4 regions of the Streptomyces sp. NPDC058469 genome follow, and region 4 is predicted to be linked to each of the others. Evidence: riboswitches for the same ligand, from Rfam matches in the RefSeq annotation. Region 4 holds a riboswitch; each other region holds the start of a gene.
The links. A riboswitch is a leader RNA that binds a small molecule or an ion and turns the genes downstream of it on or off. The one in region 4 is predicted to bind cyclic di-AMP.

Region 1 (4,947 bases), on a different contig from region 4:
TCGCGGACGGCGTCGAGGTGGTCAACTGGCTTGCCGCGCAGCCCTGGTGCACCGGCAAGGTCGGCATGTTCGGCATCTCCTGGGGCGGCTTCAACTCCCTCCAGATCGCGGCCCTCGCGCCCGAGCCCCTCAAGGCGATCGTCACGGTCTGCTCCACGGACGACCGCTACGACAACGACGTGCACTACATGGGAGGTTCCGCCCTCGCGGTCGACCTGCACGCCTGGGCGGCCACCATGCTCGCCTTCGTCGCCCGCCCGCCGGACCCCGAGTACGCGGGCCTGATCTGGCGCGACATGTGGCTCGAACGCCTCGAACAGATCGACCCGTTCATCCACACCTGGCTCGCCCACCAGATCCGCGACGACTACTGGCGCCACGGCAGCGTCTGCGAGGACTACGGCGCGATCGACGCGGCCGTCCTCGCGGTGGGCGGCTGGCACGACCCGTACCGCGACACGGTGCTGCGGCTCGTCGAGCACCTCCCGCCGGACCGCGTGCGCGGCCTGGTCGGCCCCTGGTCGCACCAGTACCCCGACCGCGGCCTGCCGCCGGGCCCCGCGATCGGCTTCCTCCAGGAGACCCTCCGCTGGTGGGACCAGCACCTCAAGGGCATCGACACGGGGGTGATGGCGGACCCCCTCCTGCGTGCCTACGTCAGCGACTCCCACCCTCCGGCCACGGTCTACGACTCCCTTCCGGGCCGCTGGGTCGGCGAGCCCGCGTGGCCCTCGCCGCACGTGAAGACGACGACGTACGGCCTCCGGGGCGCCCCCGTGATCGTCCGCTCCCCCATGCACACCGGTGTGGACGCGGGCCGTTTCTTCCCCTTCGGGAACGACGCCGATCTGCCGCCGGACCAGCGGGACGAGGACGCGCGCTCCGCGTGCTTCGAGTTCGAGGTGCCGGCCGAGACGTGGGTGCTGGGGCGGCCGGGGGTGCGGCTGCGGCTGACCTGCGAGGTGCCGCGCGGGCAGGTGATCGCGCGGCTGTGCGACGTCGCCCCCGACGGCTCCTCGACCCTGGTCACCCGGGGTGTGCTGAACCTGTCGGCGCGGCACGGGCGGGACCGGGCGGTGCCGTGGACGCCGGGTGCCACCGAGGACGTGACCTTCGAGCTGAACGGCATCGGGCACGCGTTCCCGCCCGGGCATCGCATCCGGCTCGCGGTGTCGTCGGCGTACTGGCCGTGGATCTGGCCGCAGCCGGAGTCGGCGGCGGGCTTCACGCTGGACCCGGAGGGGAGCGCGCTCGAACTCCCCGTGCGGGAGCACGAGTTGACCGACGACCTCCGTACCGACGACATCCGCTTCGAGGAGCCCGAGGAGGCCGAGCCACTCGGGGTGAACTACCCGGCCACCCTTGACGAACCGCGCCCCGAGCGGCTGGTCGTGCGGGATGTGGCGAAGGGCGAGTGGCGGCTGGAGGTGGACCCCCGGTACGGCGGCACGCGCGTGTACCCGGACGGACTGGAGTTCACCGAGGACGCGCTGGAGACGTACACGATCGACGAGTCGGACCCGTTGTCGGCGCGCACCCGCTCGGACTGGTCGATCCGGCTGCACCGGCCGGAGGCGGCCTGGGACACGAGCGTGCGCACGCGGTCGGAGATTACTTGCGACGAAACGGACTTTATTACCTCCAACGAGGTCATCTGCACCGAGGGCGAAGAGGTGATCTTTCATCGGACATGGGAGAAAAGGATTCCGAGAACTGCCAGTTGAGGTCGAATGCCCGATTTGCCGTTCTTAATCCTCCCGTGAGTTGGGTCACTCATTTCTGTGCGCGACCTGTGTCCCGGTCTGCCCGCGTTTCCCCTTATGGCGTTTGACAGTTGACCCTTGGCTCACGCAAAGGATCAAGTGCCCCATACGCCTCAGACCAAGGTCAATAGGGGTTAGGTGTGATTCCGCCACTTGTTCCGGACATGTGCTCTCGCATACGTTCCCGGCCTGTCGAGCGGAACGCCGAATCCTGCCGCCGCCCGGCATCCCAGCCACGAACACATCTCGCACGGCAGGAGCGGGGGAACCAGGTAAGTCGCCGGACCGGTCGTCGCGACCGGAACGGCTTGGGGTTAAGTCACGTCCGCAAGGGCCTGGCCGGGCACCTCCCAGCCCGAACCCGACAGCTCACCTCGCAGGCGACGGAGAGGAACCTCGTCATGCCTGCAACCGCTCAGTCCCGCCGCGCCCGCCTTGTCCGCCGCCTGGTCGTCACCGGCACGGGTGTGGCGATACTCGCCCTGCCTGTCGTCGGTGCGACCACCGCGTCGGCCGCCACCACGTCGACCAGTTCGACCACTGCCGCCGGGTACCCCAACACCCTTGACGGGTGGATCCGTGAGTCGCTCGCGATCATGGCGCAGAAGGGGATTCCGGGTACGTACAACGGGATCTACCGGAACGTGATCCGTGAGTCCTCCGGCAACCCGTACGCCATCAACAACTGGGACTCCAACGCGGTGGCCGGTACGCCGTCGAAGGGGTTGCTTCAGGTGATCGACCCGACGTTCAACGCGTACCACGTGGCGGGGACGTCGTTCGACTCGTACGACCCGGTCGCGAACATCACCGCCGCCTGCAACTACGCGGCGGCTGTGTACGGCTCCATCGACAACGTGTACGGGGCTTACTAGAACCGTTGGATCAGCCACGACGGGTTTGTGTTTTGAGTGACACCATCGTCGTGGCTGGTCGCGCAGTTCCCCGCGCCCCTGAAAAGGCCCTTCGGGCCCCTTTTCAGGGGCGCGTTCTAGCTGAACAGTCTTTCCAGTACCACCGCGATGCCGTCGTCCTCGTTCGACAGCGTCACCTCGTCGGCCACCGCCTTGAGTTCGGGGTGGGCGTTGGCCATTGCCACGCCGTGGGCTGCCCAGTCGAACATCGGGATGTCGTTCGGCATGTCGCCGAAGGCGATGGTGTCGGACGGGGTGAGGCCCAAGTGGCGGGCGGCCAGGGCCAGGCCCGTCGCCTTGGTGATGCCGAGTGGCTGGAGTTCGACGGTGCCGGGGCCCGACATGGTGACCGAGGCCAGGGAACCGACCACCGAGCGAGCCGTGGACGCCAACTCGTCGTCCGCCAGGGCGGGGTGACGGAGCAGCACCTTGCTGATGGGTTCCGCCCAGAGGTCGTCGCGTCGGCCGACCCGTACCGCGGGGAGCGTGGGGTGCGGCATCAAGTAGCCGGGCTCGATGAGGGTGAGGCCGTCCACGCCGTCCTGGTCGACCGCCGCGTACACCTGGCCCACCTCGGCCTCGATCTTGCCCAGCGCGGTCTCCGCCAACTCCCGGTCCAGGGTGACCGACCAGAGCAGACGGTCCGCGCCGGCGTCGTACAACTGCGCGCCCTGTCCGCACACCGCGAGCCCCCTGGAGCCGAGGTCGTCGAGGAGGGGCCGCACCCTCGGGGCGGGCCGGCCGGTGACGACGAGATGCCGTGCACCTGCCGCCGCCACCCGCCGCAGCGCGGCGAGGGACCGGTCGGAGAGTGTGTCGTCGCCGCGCAGCAGCGTCCCGTCCAGGTCGGTGGCGATCAGTGCATATGCGTGGGGTGCGGCCATGATCAGAGAATACGGATGGAAAGCCCCACCGACTCGACACGAACCGGACGGCTCACGCCTACACATGCGTTGACCCGTGTTCCGGTTGGTTTGACAGTTACGGCGGTTATGCCGACTCCCGGATCACCAGTTCGGTGGGCAGGATCACGCCCGCCGTGTCCTCGCCGGCGATCTGGGCCAGCAGCATCCGCACCATCTCGGCGCTGATCCGGTCGTAGGGCTGGCGCATGGTCGTGAGGGCCGGGGTGATGGCGGTGGCCGCCGCCGAGTCGTCGAAGCCTCCGACAGCGATGTCATCCGGGACCGAACGGCCGGACTGTTGCAGGGTGTTGACGACTCCCAGCGCCATCAGGTCGGAAGCTACGAAGACCGCGTCTATGTCGGGGGCCTGGGACAGGAGTCTGCGGGCCGCTTCCTCGCCGCCCGTGCGACGGTAGTCGCCCTCGACCACGAGGGTCGGGTCGTGGGGCAGGCCCGCCTCGGTGAGGACGTCGCGGTAGCCGGCCAGGCGGTCGGGGCCGCCCGGGGCGTCGAGCGGGCCGGTGACCATGCCGATGCGGCGACGGCCGCCCGCGATGAGATGGCGGACCATCTCCTGGGCGCCGTCGCGGTCGGCGGCGGCCACGTAGCTGTACTTGGAGGCGGTGCCGAGCGGCTTGCCGCAGGCCACCAACGGGATGCCCGCGTCCCGGAGTTCGGACGCGACCGGGTCGCCGCTGTGGTTGGAGACCAGGAGAACGCCGTCCACGTGGCCCGAGGTGATGTACCTCGTCAGTCGGCGGCGCTCGTCCTTTGAAGAGGCCAGCATCAGCAGCAGCGGGATGTCGTGGCGGGCCAGGTGTTCGGTGCAGCCCCGCAGCAGGACATTGAAGTTGGGGTCCTCGAAGAACTTCTCCTGCGGCTCGGTGAGGAGGAACGCCACCGAGTCCGACCGTCCGGTGCTCAGGGAGCGGGCGTGCCGGTTGACGACGTAGCCCGTCTTCCTGATCGCCGTCTCCACCGCGGTGCGCGCGGCGGGCGAGACGTAGTGGCCGCCGTTCAGGAACCGGGAGACGGTGCCCCGCGACACGCCCGCCTCGCGGGCCACGTCGTGGATGGTGGGCGGCTTGCGGCGGCCGTTCGAGCTCGTCGTCATGTTCCTCGTTCGTGGTGGGGGGCGGTCGGCTGTGGGGGGTCCGCCCGGTTCCTGGGCAGGTCGCGCGAAGTCGGCAGCGGTTCGGCCGCGCCCTGAAGGGGCGCGGGGCTGCGTTCGATGTGCGGCTACCGCCGCGTGGGCGCGACCAGCCACGACGGCGCCGCGGACGAGTGACGGCCCATCACGGCACTTCCAGCGGAGCGCTCACGCCTTGACCGATCCGCTCAGCAGGTCCAGTGACCAGAACCGCT
Region 2 (4,947 bases), on a different contig from region 4:
TCGGGGCCCTCCAGCTTCTGGTCCGACGCGTTGCGGAAGTCGAAGATCGTGTGCAGGCCCAGCGAGTCGAGGAACGCGGCGTCCTCCTCGGTCGCGTGCGCGAGGTGGCCGCTGCGGAACAGCACCCCGTGCCGCACCCGCCGTCCGTCCACCGTCGGAAGTCCGCCCACGTCCCGGAAATTGCGCACTCCGGACAACTCCGGCTCGGTCGACGGAATCTGCTGCGTCACGAGGACTCCTCCCACTCGGCCCGACGACGCGGCTCACCGGCGGGCACGTTCTCGACGATACGACATCGATTCCACAGGCCATGAGTTGTCCACAGGCGTTGCCTCGCAGGCCCGAGCCATTGATGATGTTGCTGCTTGAGTGGACTTGTTCGAATCTGTGAGGGGTCTGATGCTGGAGATCGCCGAGAACGGCCGTACGTGGGTGCTGTCGGGACCCACGAGCAGCTACGCCGTCCATCTCACCGAGGACGACGAGCTGCTCCATCTGCACTGGGGCCCCGCGATCGCACTCGCCGACGCCGAGGAGCTCGCCGCGCGCCCGCTGCCGGTCGGCTCCTCCTTCGAGTCCCCGCTCGACGGCCGCGAGGAGTACCCCGTCGAGGGCGGCCCCCGCTTCGCACGGCCCGCCCTGTCCGTGCGCACACCCGAGCGCCGCGGCACGGAATGGACCTTCGAGCGGTACGACACCGAGGGCGACGAGCTGCGGCTCCGCTTCCGGGACACCGGACTGGCGATCACGCTGCACTACCGGACACGCGGCGACGTCGTAGAGCGCTGGACGAGCCTTGACAACGACGGGGACGAGGCACTGGAGCTGCTGCGGGCCGACTCCGCCGTGTGGACGCTGCCCGAGCGGGAGGGATGGCAGCTGTCGCAGTTGCACGGGCGGTGGGCCGCCGAGTCGCGGCTGGTGCGGTCCGAGCTCACCTACGGTGAGAAGGTCATCGGCAGCCGGCGCGGCCACACCGGGCACCAGCACCTTCCCTGGGTCGCCCTCGACACCGACGCGACCGAGGAGCGCGGCGAGGTCTACGGCTGCGCCCTCGGCTGGTCGGGGTCCTGGCGGATCGCCGTGGCCCAACTCCCGGACGCGCGCGTGCAGATCACCGGCGGCGCCGGGTACGACGACTCCGGGCTGCTGCTCCTCGAAGCGGGGGAGTCCTTCACGACCCCCGTCTTCGCCGGCCTGTGGAGCGACGCCGGCTTCGGCGGCGCCAGCCGCACCTGGCACACGTACCAGCGGACGTACGTCATCCCGGACGCGGACCAGGACCGGCCGGTGCTCTACAACTCCTGGGAGGCCACCCAGTTCGACATCTCCGAAGAGCAGCAGGAGGTGCTCGCGCAGCGCGCGGCGGCGGCCGGGGTCGAGCTGTTCGTGGTCGACGACGGCTGGTTCGGGAAGCGCACCAGCGACCGTGCCGGGCTCGGTGACTGGACCCCCAACCCGGACCGCTTTCCCGCCGGCCTCAAGCCGCTCGCCGACCGTGTGCACGCGCTGGGCATGCAGTTCGGCATCTGGGTCGAGCCCGAGATGGTCAACGCGGACAGCGACCTGTACCGCGCGCACCCGGACTGGGTGCAGTACCAGGAGGGGCGAAAGCGGACGGAGTTCCGCAATCAGCTCGTGCTGAACCTGGCTCGCGAGGACGTCCAGGAGTACCTCTGGGAGCAGCTCGACGGGCTTCTCTCCAGCGCCCCGATCGACTACGTGAAGTGGGACTTCAACCGCTGCTTCACGGACGCCGGGTGGCCCGGTGACGCCTATCCACAGCGCCTCTGGGTGGACCATGTGCGCGCGTTGTACGCCCTGTTCGACCGGTTGCGGGCGGCCCACCCGGGTGTGGCCTTCGAGTCCTGCTCCGGCGGCGGCGGGCGGATCGACCTCGGCATCATGAGCCGCACGGACCAGGTGTGGACCTCGGACAACACCGACCCGCTCGACCGGCTCGCCATCCAGCACGGCTTCAGCCAGATCCACCCCGCGCGCGTGATGGCCGCCTGGGTCACCGACAGCCCGAACACCCAGCTCAACGGCCGGGTCAGCAGCCTGCGTTTCCGGTTCGTGAGCGCCATGGCCGGGGTGCTCGGCGTCGGCGGCGACCTCTCGGAGTGGACCGAGGAGGAACTCGCCGAGGCCCGGCAGTGGGTGGACCTCTACAAGGAGATCCGGCCGCTCGTCCAGCACGGCGACCTCCACCGGCTGCGCCCGCCGCGGGGCGGACTCAGCGCCGTGCAGTACGTACGCGGCGACGAGACCGTCGTCCTCGCCCTGCTCCAGGCGCAGCACTACGGCGAGCCCGTACCGGCGCTCCGACTGCGCGGACTCGACCCGACAGCGTCGTACGAATGCCTCGAAACGGGCGAAGTCCACCGGGGTGCCGTCCTGTTGCACCATGGGCTGCGGACTGGCCTGCGCGGTGACCTTGATGCGACGGTTCTCCGTCTGCGCCGCATCTGAGCCTTCTGTCCCCAATTGCAGCCTTAGTTCCAACTCGCTCTGGAAGAAAGGAACCTGAGAGTTGCGTACGTGAGCAGCGTCATATTCGTGACCGTGCGTCGTTCGTCATGTTCACGTAATTGACGTGCTTTTACGGGGGAATTGAGGGGTTGAGTGCCGGGGGAATTCACGGAGGGTGACTGTGAATTCCCACAGGGGATCACAAGAAACGCAAATCCGTGGAACCTCCTGCTTGTCCCTTTGCGTCTTCCTCGCTTACGTTCGCCACCAATCCGGACGGACGCCCAATCCTGCCGCCGACCGGACTCCGCACACACCCACCCGTATGCGGCAGGAGCGGGGGACCCACAGGTAAGACGCCTGTTCCGGTCTCCGGAACGGGCTTGGGGTTAAGCCGCGACCAGCGCGCGGCCGGGCATCTCCAGCCCGCACCCGACAGCTCACCCCGCAGGCGCCGGAGAGGAATTCGTCATGCCCGCGAAGGGTAAGCACCGCCGCCCGAAGTCCCAGCGCTTCACCCGCTCGATGGCCGTAGCCGGAACGGGCGGCGCCGCGCTCGCCCTTCCGCTCATGGGGGCCACCGGCGCCCATGCCGCGACCACGACTTCCGCTCCGGAAAAGGCAGTTCAGTCCGTTCCGACGACCGAGAAGACGGTCACGGAGAAGGCCACTGCGAAGACCGTCTCGAAGGCGTCGGGCGTAAAGACGTATTCGGTACGGTCGGGCGACTGGCTCGCGAAGATCGCCGAGGAGCAGGACGTCACCGGCGGTTGGAAGAAGATCTACCAGGACAACCGCGAGGCCATCGGCGGCGATCCGTCGCTGATCCACGCGGGCCTGAAGCTCTCCCTCGGTGAGAAGGCCTCGACGGGCGGGTCGAGCGGGACGGACACGACGAAGTCGTCCAAGTCCTCCGGTTCTTCGTCTTCTTCGTCCTCCTCGTCGTCTTCCTCTTCCTCTTCCTCGTCTTCCGCGTCGAAGAGCACCTCGGCCACGCAGAGCGATGACAGCACCAGCACCTCCACGGGTTACGCCCTCCCCGTGACCGGCGCCACCATCGGCACCGGCTATCGCGTCGCGGGCAGCATGTGGTCCAGCGGCTACCACACCGGTGTCGACTTCGTCGTGCCGACCGGTACGACCATCAAGGCGATCGCCGCGGGCACGGTCGTCTCGGCGGCCTACGACGGCGCCTACGGCAACGAGGTCGTGATCCGGCACGCGGACGGCGAGTACTCGCAGTACGCCCACATGTCGCAGCTGTCCGTCTCGGCCGGCCAGACCGTGACCGAGGGTCAGCAGATAGGCCTCTCCGGCGCGACCGGCAACGTGACCGGCCCGCACCTGCACTTCGAGATCCGGACCACGCCGTACTACGGCTCGGACGTGGACCCGGTCGCCTACCTCCGCTCGCACGGCGTCACCGTCGGCTGACAGCTGGCTCCCGACGCCTGCCCCATGTCACCGAAGGCCGGACCCTGATCCCCGGGTCCGGCCTTCGGTATATGGCAGTTCCGGCGCCAACGCCCCTGGTCAGGGAGTTATTCCGACTTTGGACAACTCTTTACAAGTGGCTTATCTCACCGTCCGTCAACCCCATATTACGATCGCGTAGGTCACACTCCAGGGTGAATTATGGTTGCCGTGGCTAACGATTCGAAGAGTGGCAACAGATCAGTGATCGGGTCGTACGTGGCGGTGGGGGACAGCTTCACCGAGGGCGTCGGCGACCCCGGGCCCGACGGGGCGATGGTCGGCTGGGCCGACCGGTTCGCGGTACTGCTCGCGGACCGGCGGCCCGAGGGCGACTTCGAGTACACCAACCTGGCCGTGCGCGGGAAACTGCTCGACCAGATCGTGGCCGACCAGCTCACCAGGGCCAAGGAGATCGGGCCCGACCTGGTCTCCCTGGCCGCGGGCGGCAACGACATCATCCGTCCGGGCACCGACCCCGACGAGGTCGCCGAGCGCTTCGAACGCGCGGTCGCCGACCTCACCGCCGCAGTCGGCACCGTCATGGTGACGACCGGCTTCGACACCCGCGGCGTGCCCGTGCTCAAGCATCTGCGCGGCAAGATCGCCACCTACAACGGACATGTGCGGGCCATCGCCGACCGCTACGGCTGCCCGGTGCTCGACCTGTGGTCCCTCAAGACGGTCCAGGACCGGCGGGCCTGGGACGGCGACCGGCTCCACCTCTCTCCCGAGGGGCACACGCGCGTGGCGCTCCGCGCCGGCCAGGTCCTCGGCGTCGAGGTCCCGGCCGACCCGGACCAGGCCTGGCCGCCACTGCCGCCGCGCGGCACGCTCGACGTCCGGCGCGACGACGTGCACTGGGCGCGCGAGTACCTGGTCCCGTGGATCGGGCGCCGGCTGCGGGGCGAGTCCTCGGGGGACCATGCGGAGGCGAAGGGCGCGCTCTCGCCGGACGACATCAAGATGCGGATCGACTGGGTGGCCTGACGGGGTGAGTGG
Region 3 (4,947 bases), on a different contig from region 4:
TTCCCGCCACTTCCCTCGTTCCCGCCGTTCCCGCCGGGCTCGTTGGACGCGCTGGCAGTGGGCGCCGCCGTGGCGGTGTCGGTGGCCGTCGGGGACTCCTGCGGCTGACCGGAACCGCCGCCCGAACCCGAGCCGCCGCCCGAACCGCCGCCGGAACCAGGGTCGTTGTTCGTGCCGGCGCCGCACTTCTCGCCGTTGTTGATGCAGTTGACCATGTCCTTCATCAGGCCCTCGTCGAAGACGTTGATGAAGTCGCCGTGGTCAGTGACGGGCTTGTGCTGCTGCTCGGGGAAGGAGTCCACCGCGAACAGCGGGCTAGTCTTGCCGCCGTCCTGGAGGCTCGGCGCGTCCACGCCGTAGACGATCCGCTGCACCAGCTGCGGAACGGCCTCGAAGCCCGCCGGGCAGGAGCCGTCGGCGGCCTCGAAGGCCACGTGGGTGCGGTGGTTGGCGCTGTCGATGTTGCGGCCGTCCCAGCAGCTCTGGAACTTGAAGGTGCGCACCACGTCGCTGCCCGACGGGCACAGCGGGTACTTGTCCTTGAGCTGCCGGTCCTCGAACCCGGTGCAGCTCCAGGAGGCGTTGGCATTGGCCGGGCCGTTCACGAAGGCCTTGGCGTCTCCGGTGATGATGCGCAGGAGGCGCGGCATCGCGACGACTTTGGTCTTCGGGTTGCCCACGAACGTCAGCGTGGCGGCCTTCGCGGTGACGATCTGACCGGAGTTGCCCTCGGTGCCGCCGCCGGGCGAGTTGGCGTCCCGCTCCTGCTTGCCGTTCTGCAGGCGCAACACGGGCCAGTAGTACGTGGACTTGTCGCCCGGGTTCTCACAGCTCGTGTTGGCCTTTGCCAGGACGTCGTCGCTGGCGAAGGCGTTGTTGGACTGGTTGCCGATGTAGTCGTGGAAGTGGTGGGCGCCGTTGGTGACTCCGGGGGCGACGATCACGTTGTCGGAGTTGAACAGGCCGTTCTCGTTCACCCCGCAGGCGGTGACGAACGTGCCGCGGGAGGCGTCGGCCTGGTCCTGCGCAGTGTTCACGTTCGGCTGTACGGAGGTGATGTCCGCATAGTCCGAGGCGACGGGCCCGTTGGTGGACTGCTGGTTGCCCTGCTGGTCCTGGCCGCTCTGGTCGCCGCCGCTGGCGCTGGCGCTGCTGCTCGCGCCGCCGCCCTGGCCGTCGGACCCGTCCTTGGGCGCGATCAGTGTGCAGCCGGCAAGCGCGTCGAGTCCCTCCGGGCGGTCCCCGACCCGCGCGATGGCGTCGTCGATCCGCCCGATGGTCGCCGCCCGCTTCTCCTTCAACGGATTCATGATCGCGTTGTCGGCGAAGGAGGCGTCCTGGCGTATGGACTCCGTCGAGTCCTTCAGTTTCTGGTAGGCCTCGGTTATCTGCTGGTCCAGAAGCGCGAGTTGGGCGTCGACCTCGGTCTTCGCCTCGTCGGGGACCGTCGTCAGCTGGGTGCCGATGTCCGGGCAGTCGATCGTGGCGCCTCCCGACGCCGCGTCCGGAGACCCTTGCTTGGTGGAGTCACCGCCCCAACCACCTTCGGACGCCGACGCGTAGACGTTCGCCGCCACCAGTCCTCCGCCGCCCAGCATCAGGGCGACTGCTGCCATCGTCGCGCGTCGTGCGCCCGTGGGGCGTCTGCGCGTGTTGCGTGCCAAGGAAGTTGCTCCTACACGTATCGGTCGGCCCGGATCGTCCCGGCATGGAAATCCCCCGTCCCAATACGGAGCCGGACCCCAGTGTGTTCAACCGCCTCAAAAATTCATAGCGACCTCATATGGATCACCAGGCTCGGCGGGCTCATGACCCCTGGTACATGTCCGGGAGAGGTAAAGGTCACAAAAACGTATCGGACATATCGCGCTTCAACCTTCACACGAGGCACACACGTTGGCTAAGTTGACGCTCAGGCCGTACGACCTACTCCGGCGAGCAGCGCCGGGCCGCATGGCTTGCGCCGAATCCGGTGTGTCGCTCGCGACAGCCGGAGCCGGGGACCCAACCGACTTGGGGTGAATCGGTCCAACTGCCCGTCGGGGCAAGGGCCGTAGGGCAAACCTTCCGTGATCGACGCCCGAACCCGACAGCTAACTCGGTAGGCGCGATACGGAAGGAGCACGTCTGCCATGCCGGCAGAACGAAGTACGCGCACCGGAGGCAGTGGCCCGACCGTGGACGACCGACCCAGCCGTGACGAAGTCCAGCGGCGGATCAATTCCCTTTACGACAGGGCCGAGACGGCCACCGGAAACTACAACGCCACGCGCAAGATGTCCGGGGGCCCGCGCAAGCGTGTCGAGCCCCGTCCCAGCGCGTCGCGTCCTTCCGACCCCGCCCTCGACGCGGTCACCAAGCAGTGGTTCGACCGGGCCCGCGCCCAACTCGGCCCGACCGTACCGGCGATCCTCCCGCCCAGCAGGACTCCCGCCCGCCCGGCGGCAGCTCGGCCGGAGCGCCCCGAACGACGCCCCGAGCCCGAAGGCGGCGGCCGAGCACTCGAAGCGCAGCCCAGCCGCGCCGTGGCCGAACTGACCGCGGGGACCTCCGTACCGGAACTCGCAGCCCCGCAACTCACCGCCGCTGTCGCGGAGTTGACCGCCGGGCCCATCGCCGCGCTGCCGCCCGCCGCGCCGCAGGCACCCCAGTTGCCTCAGATGGCTCAGATGCCGCAGGCGACCGTCCTCGACCTGCCGCCCGTGCCCGCCATCGAAGTGCCGCTCGCGCCCGTCGTGGAATCACAGCAGTTCGCCCTCGCGGCCGCCCCGGCGCCGGTCTTCGACCCGCTCACCGCGGACCTGGAGCTGCTCCCGTACATCGCCGCGCCGCGCTCCGAACAACCCGCCCCGGCGAGCGCCCCCTGGCCGACCCCGGAAACCTCCTGGCCGGCCCCAGAGGCGACCTGGTCCACCGGCGAGATACCCATGGTGGCCGAGCAGCCGACCTGGTCCACCGGTCAGATGCCCATGGTCACCGAGCAGCCGACCTGGTCCACCGGCCAGATACCCATGGTGCCCGAGCAGCCCACCGGCCCGCCCACCTGGTACACCACACCGGAACCGGACTGGCGCCCGCCGCAGCAGGAGTGGCAGCCGACCGCACCCCCCGCCGAGGTCTCCTTCGCCGCGGCCCCGGTCGTCGCCCCCGAGTTCACCCTGCCCACGGCTCCGACGATGGCCCCGGAGATCATTCTCCCCGCGGCCCCGACCGTCAGCCCGGCACCCGCCGCGGCCGTACCCGCCGCACTCCAGGACCCCAACACGCACAGCAAGACCAGCACCGCGCTCGCCTTCGCCCGCGCGCAGATCGGCAGGCCGTGCCTGTGGGGCGCGGCGGGACCGGACGCGTACGACTGCTCCAGCCTCACCCAGGCCGCCTGGAAGGCCGCGGGCGTCCTTCTCCCGCGCACCGCCCAGGAACAGTCGGGCGCCGGCGCGCTCGTCCCGCTCACGGACATCCGCCCCGGCGACCTGATCTTCTTCTACGACAGCATCGACCACGTCGGCATCTACACCGGCAACGGCCTGATGATCCACGCGCCGAGCCCGGGTACGCCGATCCGCGAGGAATCGATCTTCCACGCCGGTGCCGCCGCCATCCGGGGCGCCGTACGGCCCGCCTGATCCGATCGGGGCCGGGCATTTCCCGGCCCTGACCGCACACCCCGCGACACTCCCGGCCAACCGCGTCGTTGACCCGTACGAGTGGTGCATCCTGGGACACGGTCGTAGCGTCGACAGAGACACGACGACCGTGCCCCGGCAGGCGGGCCCACCGCCGGTGCGGGTGCGGGGCGACGAGGACGAAGAGGCGGCCGGGAGCGGACATGTACAAACACACCATGGTGGGAGTCGTCACGCTCTGTGCCGCCGCCCTGCTCGCGCCGGCCGTCGGCACCTCGTCCGCGGCCACGGCGGACGCGACGCCGGCAGCCGCCCATCGGCAGGGTGCGGACCCCGTGCTCGTCGACTGCCTGTGGCATCCCGAGGTGCGCCCCACCGACTTCATGCTCGCCTGCGGCGACGGCAACAGCCGCCTCACGTCGCTGCGTTGGACGTCCTGGAACGACAACTCCGCGACGGCCACGGGCGTCAACGTGGTGAACGACTGCAAGCCCTACTGCGCGGTGGGCAAGTTCCACTCGTACCCGGTCGCCGTCCGGCTCGACACCGCGCAGACCTGGAAGCGGCATCCGCACGTACGGCAGTACACCGACATCACCCTGACGTACCCCGGCGCGAGGCCGGACAAGTTCCAGCACACCGTGACCTACCCCCTGTGGAACTGACTCAGAGGGGCACCTCCACCACCAGCGGTCGGTGATCCGAGATCGCCGTCCTCGGCACGCACACCGTCCCAACGGCGTCCTCGCCGAGCCCCGTCGTCATGACGTGATCGAGCTGGACGAGCGGCCGGTGTGACGGAAAGGTCGCCCGTCGGGCCGAACTCCGCCAGGCACGCGGCGCGGTCGCGTTCAGGGTGAGCCGGGGAAGGGCGCCGAAGAGGTTGAAGTCGCCCATCAGTACCCGGGGTTGGGGCAGATCGGCGATCCAGCGGCGCACGGTGCGCAGCTGCCCGATGTTCCACCCCGGCACGAACGAGAGATGCACGGCCACGACGGTGAACGGGCCGTGCGGTCCTTCCAGCACGGCGGCCAGGGCGGCCCGGGGCTGATCCCGGGCCAGCACCGGAGCGGCCCGCCCGGCCACCCGCAACGGCATGCCGAAGGGCGCCGCCGGGAGCCGCAGGGCCCGCCACTCGTGGACCGGAAGCCGGGACAGCAACGCCAGTCCGTGCGAAGGGACTTCGGGCTGCCGACCCTCGGGGCCGTAGACGCGCATCCCGGGCTCGGCCGGGTCGCGGACCCAGCCCCGGCCCGGCACGGAACGGCAGTGCAGCGCCGTCGCGTAGCGCCAGTCGCGTGCGCCCATCGCGTCGGCGGCG
Region 4 (4,947 bases):
GTGATGGCCCAGTTCATGCACCTGGAGTACCAGGCACCGGACCGGGACATCTCGCTGTACATCAACTCGCCCGGCGGCTCGTTCACCGCGATGTCGGCGATCTACGACACCCTGCGGTTCGTCACCTGTGACGTGGAGACGATCTGCCTGGGTCAGGCCGGCTCGTCCGCGGCGGTGCTGCTGGCCGCGGGCACGCCGGGCAAGCGGTCCGCGCTGCCGGGTGCGCGAGTGGTGATCCACCAGCCCTCACTGCCGGAGCCGATCCAGGGTCAGACGAGTGATCTCACCATCCAGGCCGAGGAGTTGGCGCGCACCCGGTCCCAACTGGAGGCGCTGCTCGCCCTGCACACGGGCCGGACGGTCGAGCAGGTGAGCGCGGACATCGAGCGGGACCGGATCATGGATGCCCAACAGGCCCTGGAATACGGGCTGGTGGACCGCGTCGTGTCCACCCGCAAGACCTCGCTCACCGAGCCGGGCGGGGAGTGAGCCGGCGATGCTGCCGCCGGAGCTGCCGCCGCTGCCCACACTGACGCGCGCCGAGGGCGAGTTGATCGACCGTTATCTGGACGTGGCCGACCTGCTGGGCCGTATCAACCCGGCGCATCACGGGGACACCTACCGTGGGCTGAGGGCCGCTCAGGCGCTCGTGGCCAAGGCCACCGAGCTGCGGGACGCGCTGGCGCTGATGCACCAGCGGGGCGAGACCGAGCTGCACGCCCCCACGCTGGCGCGGGCGCTGCGCGTGCTGGACGGGGAGCGCCGCACGGCCCGCGTCACCCTCCCCTCGCCCTCCGACAGTTGAGGGAGTCGGAGCCGTCCCGGGCGGCGGCGAAACGGGCCGAACGGCGTACCCCCGATCGGCGTAGTCGCTCCTCCGTCCGTGGACCCGTCCGGCTTGCGCAACACGCGTAGCCCGAGGGCCGCATGAGGTGTTCCGGTGCTGGTCCGAGGGCCGCGCGCCCCTCGACACCCGTTCGAACACGGGGGTGTCCACCCGAACGGGTGAGTGGTGAGTAACCCCACAAATCCCCGGTTGCGTTGGGCTTTTCGGACATTCATAGGTGAAGATCCCTGTCTGACGACAAGACCCCGCCGCAGCGGCGGGGCGATCCGGGCGGACGCCGAGTCCTGCCGCCGCCCGGATGACAGGTCGACAGGATTGCATCGGCAGGAGTGGAGGACCCAGGCACGACGGGTCGCCGGGACGGTCACGCCATGACCGGGTCGAGCAGCCCTTGGGGTGAAGCCGCGTCAGCGGCCGGGCAACTTCGCCAGCCCGAATCCGACAGGTCATCCTTCACAGGCGGCTGACGAAGGGTTGCGCATGACTGCGCTCAATCGTGTCCCGTCGCTGATGGTCAGGGCCGGTACGGCCTCGGCCTTCGCCATCGCCGCCGTGGGCGGCTCCGTCGTGATACCGGGCGTCGCATCCGACGCCGCGGCCGCGACACCCGCGACGAAGGCACTCCAGGTCGCGGCGTCCAAGAAGGGCGCCCCGTACAGGTACGGGGCCACCGGACCGGGCCGCTTCGACTGCTCCGGGCTCACGCTGTACTCGTACAAGAAGGCGGGCAAGAAACTGCCCCGTACGGCGGCCCAGCAGTACAACAAGACCCACCACGTCTCGGCCAAGGGCCGCAAGGCCGGGGACCTCGTGTTCTTCCACTCGGGCTCCAGCGTCTACCACGTCGGCATCTACGCCGGGAAGGGAAAGATCTGGCACGCCCCGAAGACCGGGGACGTGGTGCGGCTGCAGAAGATCTGGACCAAGAGCGTCTGGTACGGCCGGGTCAGTTAGGGCCTGTCCGAATCTCCCGAGGGGGTGGCGGCCACCTGACAGGCCGCAACCCCCTCGGGTGTCCAGGGACGTTCGGAACATCGTTCTACGGCTCCTGCTGGCCCCCGGCGGTCACCGGCCGGGCCGGTACGGTCCAGGGCACCTCGATGGAGACCGTCTTGCCGCCCTCCAGGGTGGGCCGGACCTTGAGTTTGCCGCCGCACTCCGCGGTCAGCCAGCGGATGATCACCATGCCCCGGCCGTTGTCCTGCTGGACAGCGGCCGGCAGGCGTTTCGGGAAGCGGGGATGGCTGTCGGTGACCCCGATGCGCAGCCGTTCGTCACGCTCCAGCTGGATGTCCACCGTGAACGTGGGTGACTGCCCGAAGGTGTGCTGTACGGCGTTGGTGGCGAGTTCGGAGACGATGAGGCGGATGGTGTCGGCGACCTCCGTGTCCGCCGGAAGTCCCCATTCCACCAGGGTCCCGACGACGTAGGTGCGGGCGGTGGAGACCGAGGCGGGATCGCTCGGCAGAGTGACGGATGCTTCCAGATGGTCTGCCATGGCGCGGTCGTCCCTTTCCCGCGGGACCGGTGTCCGACACGGAGCGGATGGTTCGAGTACGGTCCCGGACTGGTGCTTCTTCGCCAGACTGCCATTACCGCGTCGGTAACGGTGGCGATCCACCAAGATATGCATATATCTGTCGCTCGAAGCGGTGAACTCTGCCACCTCAGACCGTATTTGGGCGGCTCGGAAGGAGTAAGGAGAAACCCATGCAGTACGGTCCCGCGGTGCGCCGCCGGAAACTGGGCGCGGAACTGCGCGCGTTGCGCGCTGAAGCGGGGCTCACCAGCGGTGAGGCGGCCCGGCTGGTCGGCTGGCATCAGTCGAAGGTGAGCCGCATCGAGACCGGCGCGAGCGGCGTGAAACCGCCCGACGTCCGGTTACTCCTGGACGCCTACCAGGTCGGCGACCCACAACTTCGGGACATGCTGCTCGTGCTGGCGGGCTCCGACGACGGTGGCGGCCGGCACCACTGGTGGCACGCCTATCGCGGTGTACTGCCGCCCGCCTACCGGGACTTCATCAGCCTGGAGTCACAGGCCAGCACGATCCGCAACCTGGAGACCTCGGTCGTCCCCGGACTGCTGCAGACGCCCGAGTACGCCCGGGCGGTGACCCGGGCCGCCGTGGGAGGCCTCGACAACGACGGCCCCGAGCGGCTCGACGCGCTGGTACAGGTGCGGCTGGCCCGGCAGGACGTGCTGCGCGCGGATCCGCCGCTGGCCCTGAGCGTGGTCCTCGACGAGGCGGTGTTGCGGCGGGAGATCGGCGGGCCCGGTGTGATGGCACGTCAGCTGGACCGGCTCGTGGAGGCGGCCCACCTGCCCCAAGTGAGGCTTCAGGTACTGCCGTTCGCCGCAGGAGCGCACATCGGCATCACCGGCCCTTTCGTTATCTTCTCCTTTCCGAGCACTTCTGATCTGGACGTGGTTGTTCTCGACCACTTGACGAGTAGCCTCTACCTCGAACGGAAAGAAGACCTAGAGGCCTACAGCGAGGCCTTCAGCACCCTTCAGTTCCACGCCCTTTCGCCCGAGGATTCGTTGGATTACATCGCCGGGATAGGTGACGGCGCGTAAGGAGGCACCATGTCTGCACTGCCTCGGAACGTACCTTCCAGTACTGATCTGTCCGGTGTGCGGTGGCTGCGCAGCAGCTACAGCACGGGAGCGAACAACTGCGTCGAGGCGGCACGTCCGCACACAGGCCCCCGCGCGGGGCTGCTCGCCGTACGCGACTCGAAGGACCCGCAAGGACCCGCCCTGCTCTTCTCCCCCGCGAGCTGGACGGGCTTCCTCACCGCGTTCCACTGATCGGTCCGCCCATCGCGACTCACGACCGTGTCACGCCGACTCATGGTCGCGTCTCGCCGATCACACGTACAGCGCGTTCGATCTCGGCCCCGGAGAGGTCCGCTCGGGCGGTCAGCCTGAGCCGTGAGATGCCGTCGGGCACGGAAGGAGGACGGAAGCAGCCCACGGCCAGCCCTGCCGTACGGCAGTCGGCCGCCCATTGCACGGCCGCCTCCGGGGACGGCGCACGCACCGAGACCACGGCGGCGTCCGGACGTACCGCTTCCAGACCCGCGGCGGTCAGCCGTGCGTGCAGGTCACCCGCCACGGCGCGCGCCCGTGCGGCCCGCTCGGGCTCGCGCCGCAGCAGGGTGAGCGCCGCGAGCGCCGCACCCGTGGCAGCAGGCGCCAGTCCCGTGTCGAAAATGAACGTCCGCGCCGCGTTGACCAGATGGTCGATCACCCGCGCCGGCCCGAGCACGGCACCGCCCTGACTGCCCAGAGACTTGGACAACGTCACCGTCACGACCACGTCCTCACCCCCCGCGAGCCCCGCCGCGAACGGCGCCCCACGCCCCCCGTCGCCCAGCACCCCGAGCCCGTGCGCGTCGTCGAGCAGCAGCCCCGCCCCGAACTCCCGGCACGCCTCGGCGAGCGCGCCCACGGGCGCCGCGTCCCCGTCCACGGAGAACACCGAGTCGGACACGACGACGGCCTGCCCGTCGTGCGTCCGCAGCGCCTTGCTCACCCCTTCCGGATCCGCGTGTCCTACGACCTGCGTCGCGCCCCGCGCCAGCCGGCAGCCGTCGATCAGGGAGGCGTGGTTGCCCGCGTCGGAGACGATCAGCGAGCCGTGCGGCGCGAGCGTGGTGACCGCGGCAAGGTTGGCCGCGTAGCCGGAGGAGAAGACGAGGGCCGCCTCGAACCCGCAGAACTCGGCCAGCTCGCGCTCCAGTTGGGCATGCAGTTCGGTCGTACCGGTGACGAGCCGCGACCCGGTCGACCCCCCGCCCCAGGTCCGCGCCGCCGCCGCGGCCCCTTCGACGACCTCGGGGTGATGGGCCAGACCCAGGTAGTCGTTGCTCGCGAGATCGAGGAGCGGCGAGTCGGCGGGACGGGGACGCAGGGTCCGTACGAGCCCGGCGCGACGGCGCTGCTCCGCCTGCTCGTCGATCCAGCCGAACGCCATGGTTCCTCCCGGGCTTTTGTAGGCAGTGCACAGACACTAATCGGACGACCAGCCGCCCAGGGTGTGGCAATACCCACACGTCGAACCCTGTCTCTTGTTCAATCTCTCCTTGGCCGCG

Region 1: linked by a shared signal. The riboswitch ahead of ACFWP5_RS19720 (transglycosylase SLT domain-containing protein) and the one ahead of ACFWP5_RS21235 (C40 family peptidase) in region 4 are both predicted to bind cyclic di-AMP.
Region 2: linked by a shared signal. The riboswitch ahead of ACFWP5_RS40915 (peptidoglycan DD-metalloendopeptidase family protein) and the one ahead of ACFWP5_RS21235 (C40 family peptidase) in region 4 are both predicted to bind cyclic di-AMP.
Region 3: linked by a shared signal. The riboswitch ahead of ACFWP5_RS48580 (NlpC/P60 family protein) and the one ahead of ACFWP5_RS21235 (C40 family peptidase) in region 4 are both predicted to bind cyclic di-AMP.

Annotation. Positions count from the first base shown of each region.
Region 1 covers NZ_JBHXME010000041.1:51,975-56,921, reverse strand. The annotation lists gene ACFWP5_RS19725 (CocE/NonD family hydrolase) at 1-1,724, shown strand, start outside; cyclic di-AMP (ydaO/yuaA leader) riboswitch at 1,956-2,161, shown strand; gene ACFWP5_RS19720 (transglycosylase SLT domain-containing protein) at 2,165-2,638, shown strand; gene ACFWP5_RS19715 (HAD family hydrolase) at 2,755-3,561, opposite strand; gene ACFWP5_RS19710 (LacI family DNA-binding transcriptional regulator) at 3,668-4,696, opposite strand; gene ACFWP5_RS19705 (carbohydrate ABC transporter permease) at 4,901-4,947, opposite strand, start outside.
Region 2 covers NZ_JBHXME010000147.1:17,142-22,088, reverse strand. The annotation lists gene ACFWP5_RS40925 (tyrosine-protein phosphatase) at 1-230, opposite strand, end outside; gene ACFWP5_RS40920 (alpha-galactosidase) at 400-2,472, shown strand; cyclic di-AMP (ydaO/yuaA leader) riboswitch at 2,777-2,939, shown strand; gene ACFWP5_RS40915 (peptidoglycan DD-metalloendopeptidase family protein) at 2,944-3,906, shown strand; gene ACFWP5_RS40910 (SGNH/GDSL hydrolase family protein) at 4,150-4,935, shown strand.
Region 3 covers NZ_JBHXME010000230.1:461-5,407, forward strand. The annotation lists gene ACFWP5_RS48575 (DUF1996 domain-containing protein) at 1-1,616, opposite strand, end outside; cyclic di-AMP (ydaO/yuaA leader) riboswitch at 1,952-2,124, shown strand; gene ACFWP5_RS48580 (NlpC/P60 family protein) at 2,133-3,626, shown strand; gene ACFWP5_RS48585 (hypothetical protein) at 3,830-4,291, shown strand; gene ACFWP5_RS48590 (endonuclease/exonuclease/phosphatase family protein) at 4,293-4,947, opposite strand, start outside.
Region 4 covers NZ_JBHXME010000047.1:25,414-30,360, reverse strand. The annotation lists gene ACFWP5_RS21245 (ATP-dependent Clp protease proteolytic subunit) at 1-489, shown strand, start outside; gene ACFWP5_RS21240 (hypothetical protein) at 497-805, shown strand; cyclic di-AMP (ydaO/yuaA leader) riboswitch at 1,145-1,324, shown strand; gene ACFWP5_RS21235 (C40 family peptidase) at 1,328-1,801, shown strand; gene ACFWP5_RS21230 (ATP-binding protein) at 1,887-2,345, opposite strand; gene ACFWP5_RS21225 (helix-turn-helix domain-containing protein) at 2,558-3,427, shown strand; gene ACFWP5_RS21220 (DUF397 domain-containing protein) at 3,437-3,661, shown strand; gene ACFWP5_RS21215 (8-amino-7-oxononanoate synthase) at 3,702-4,829, opposite strand.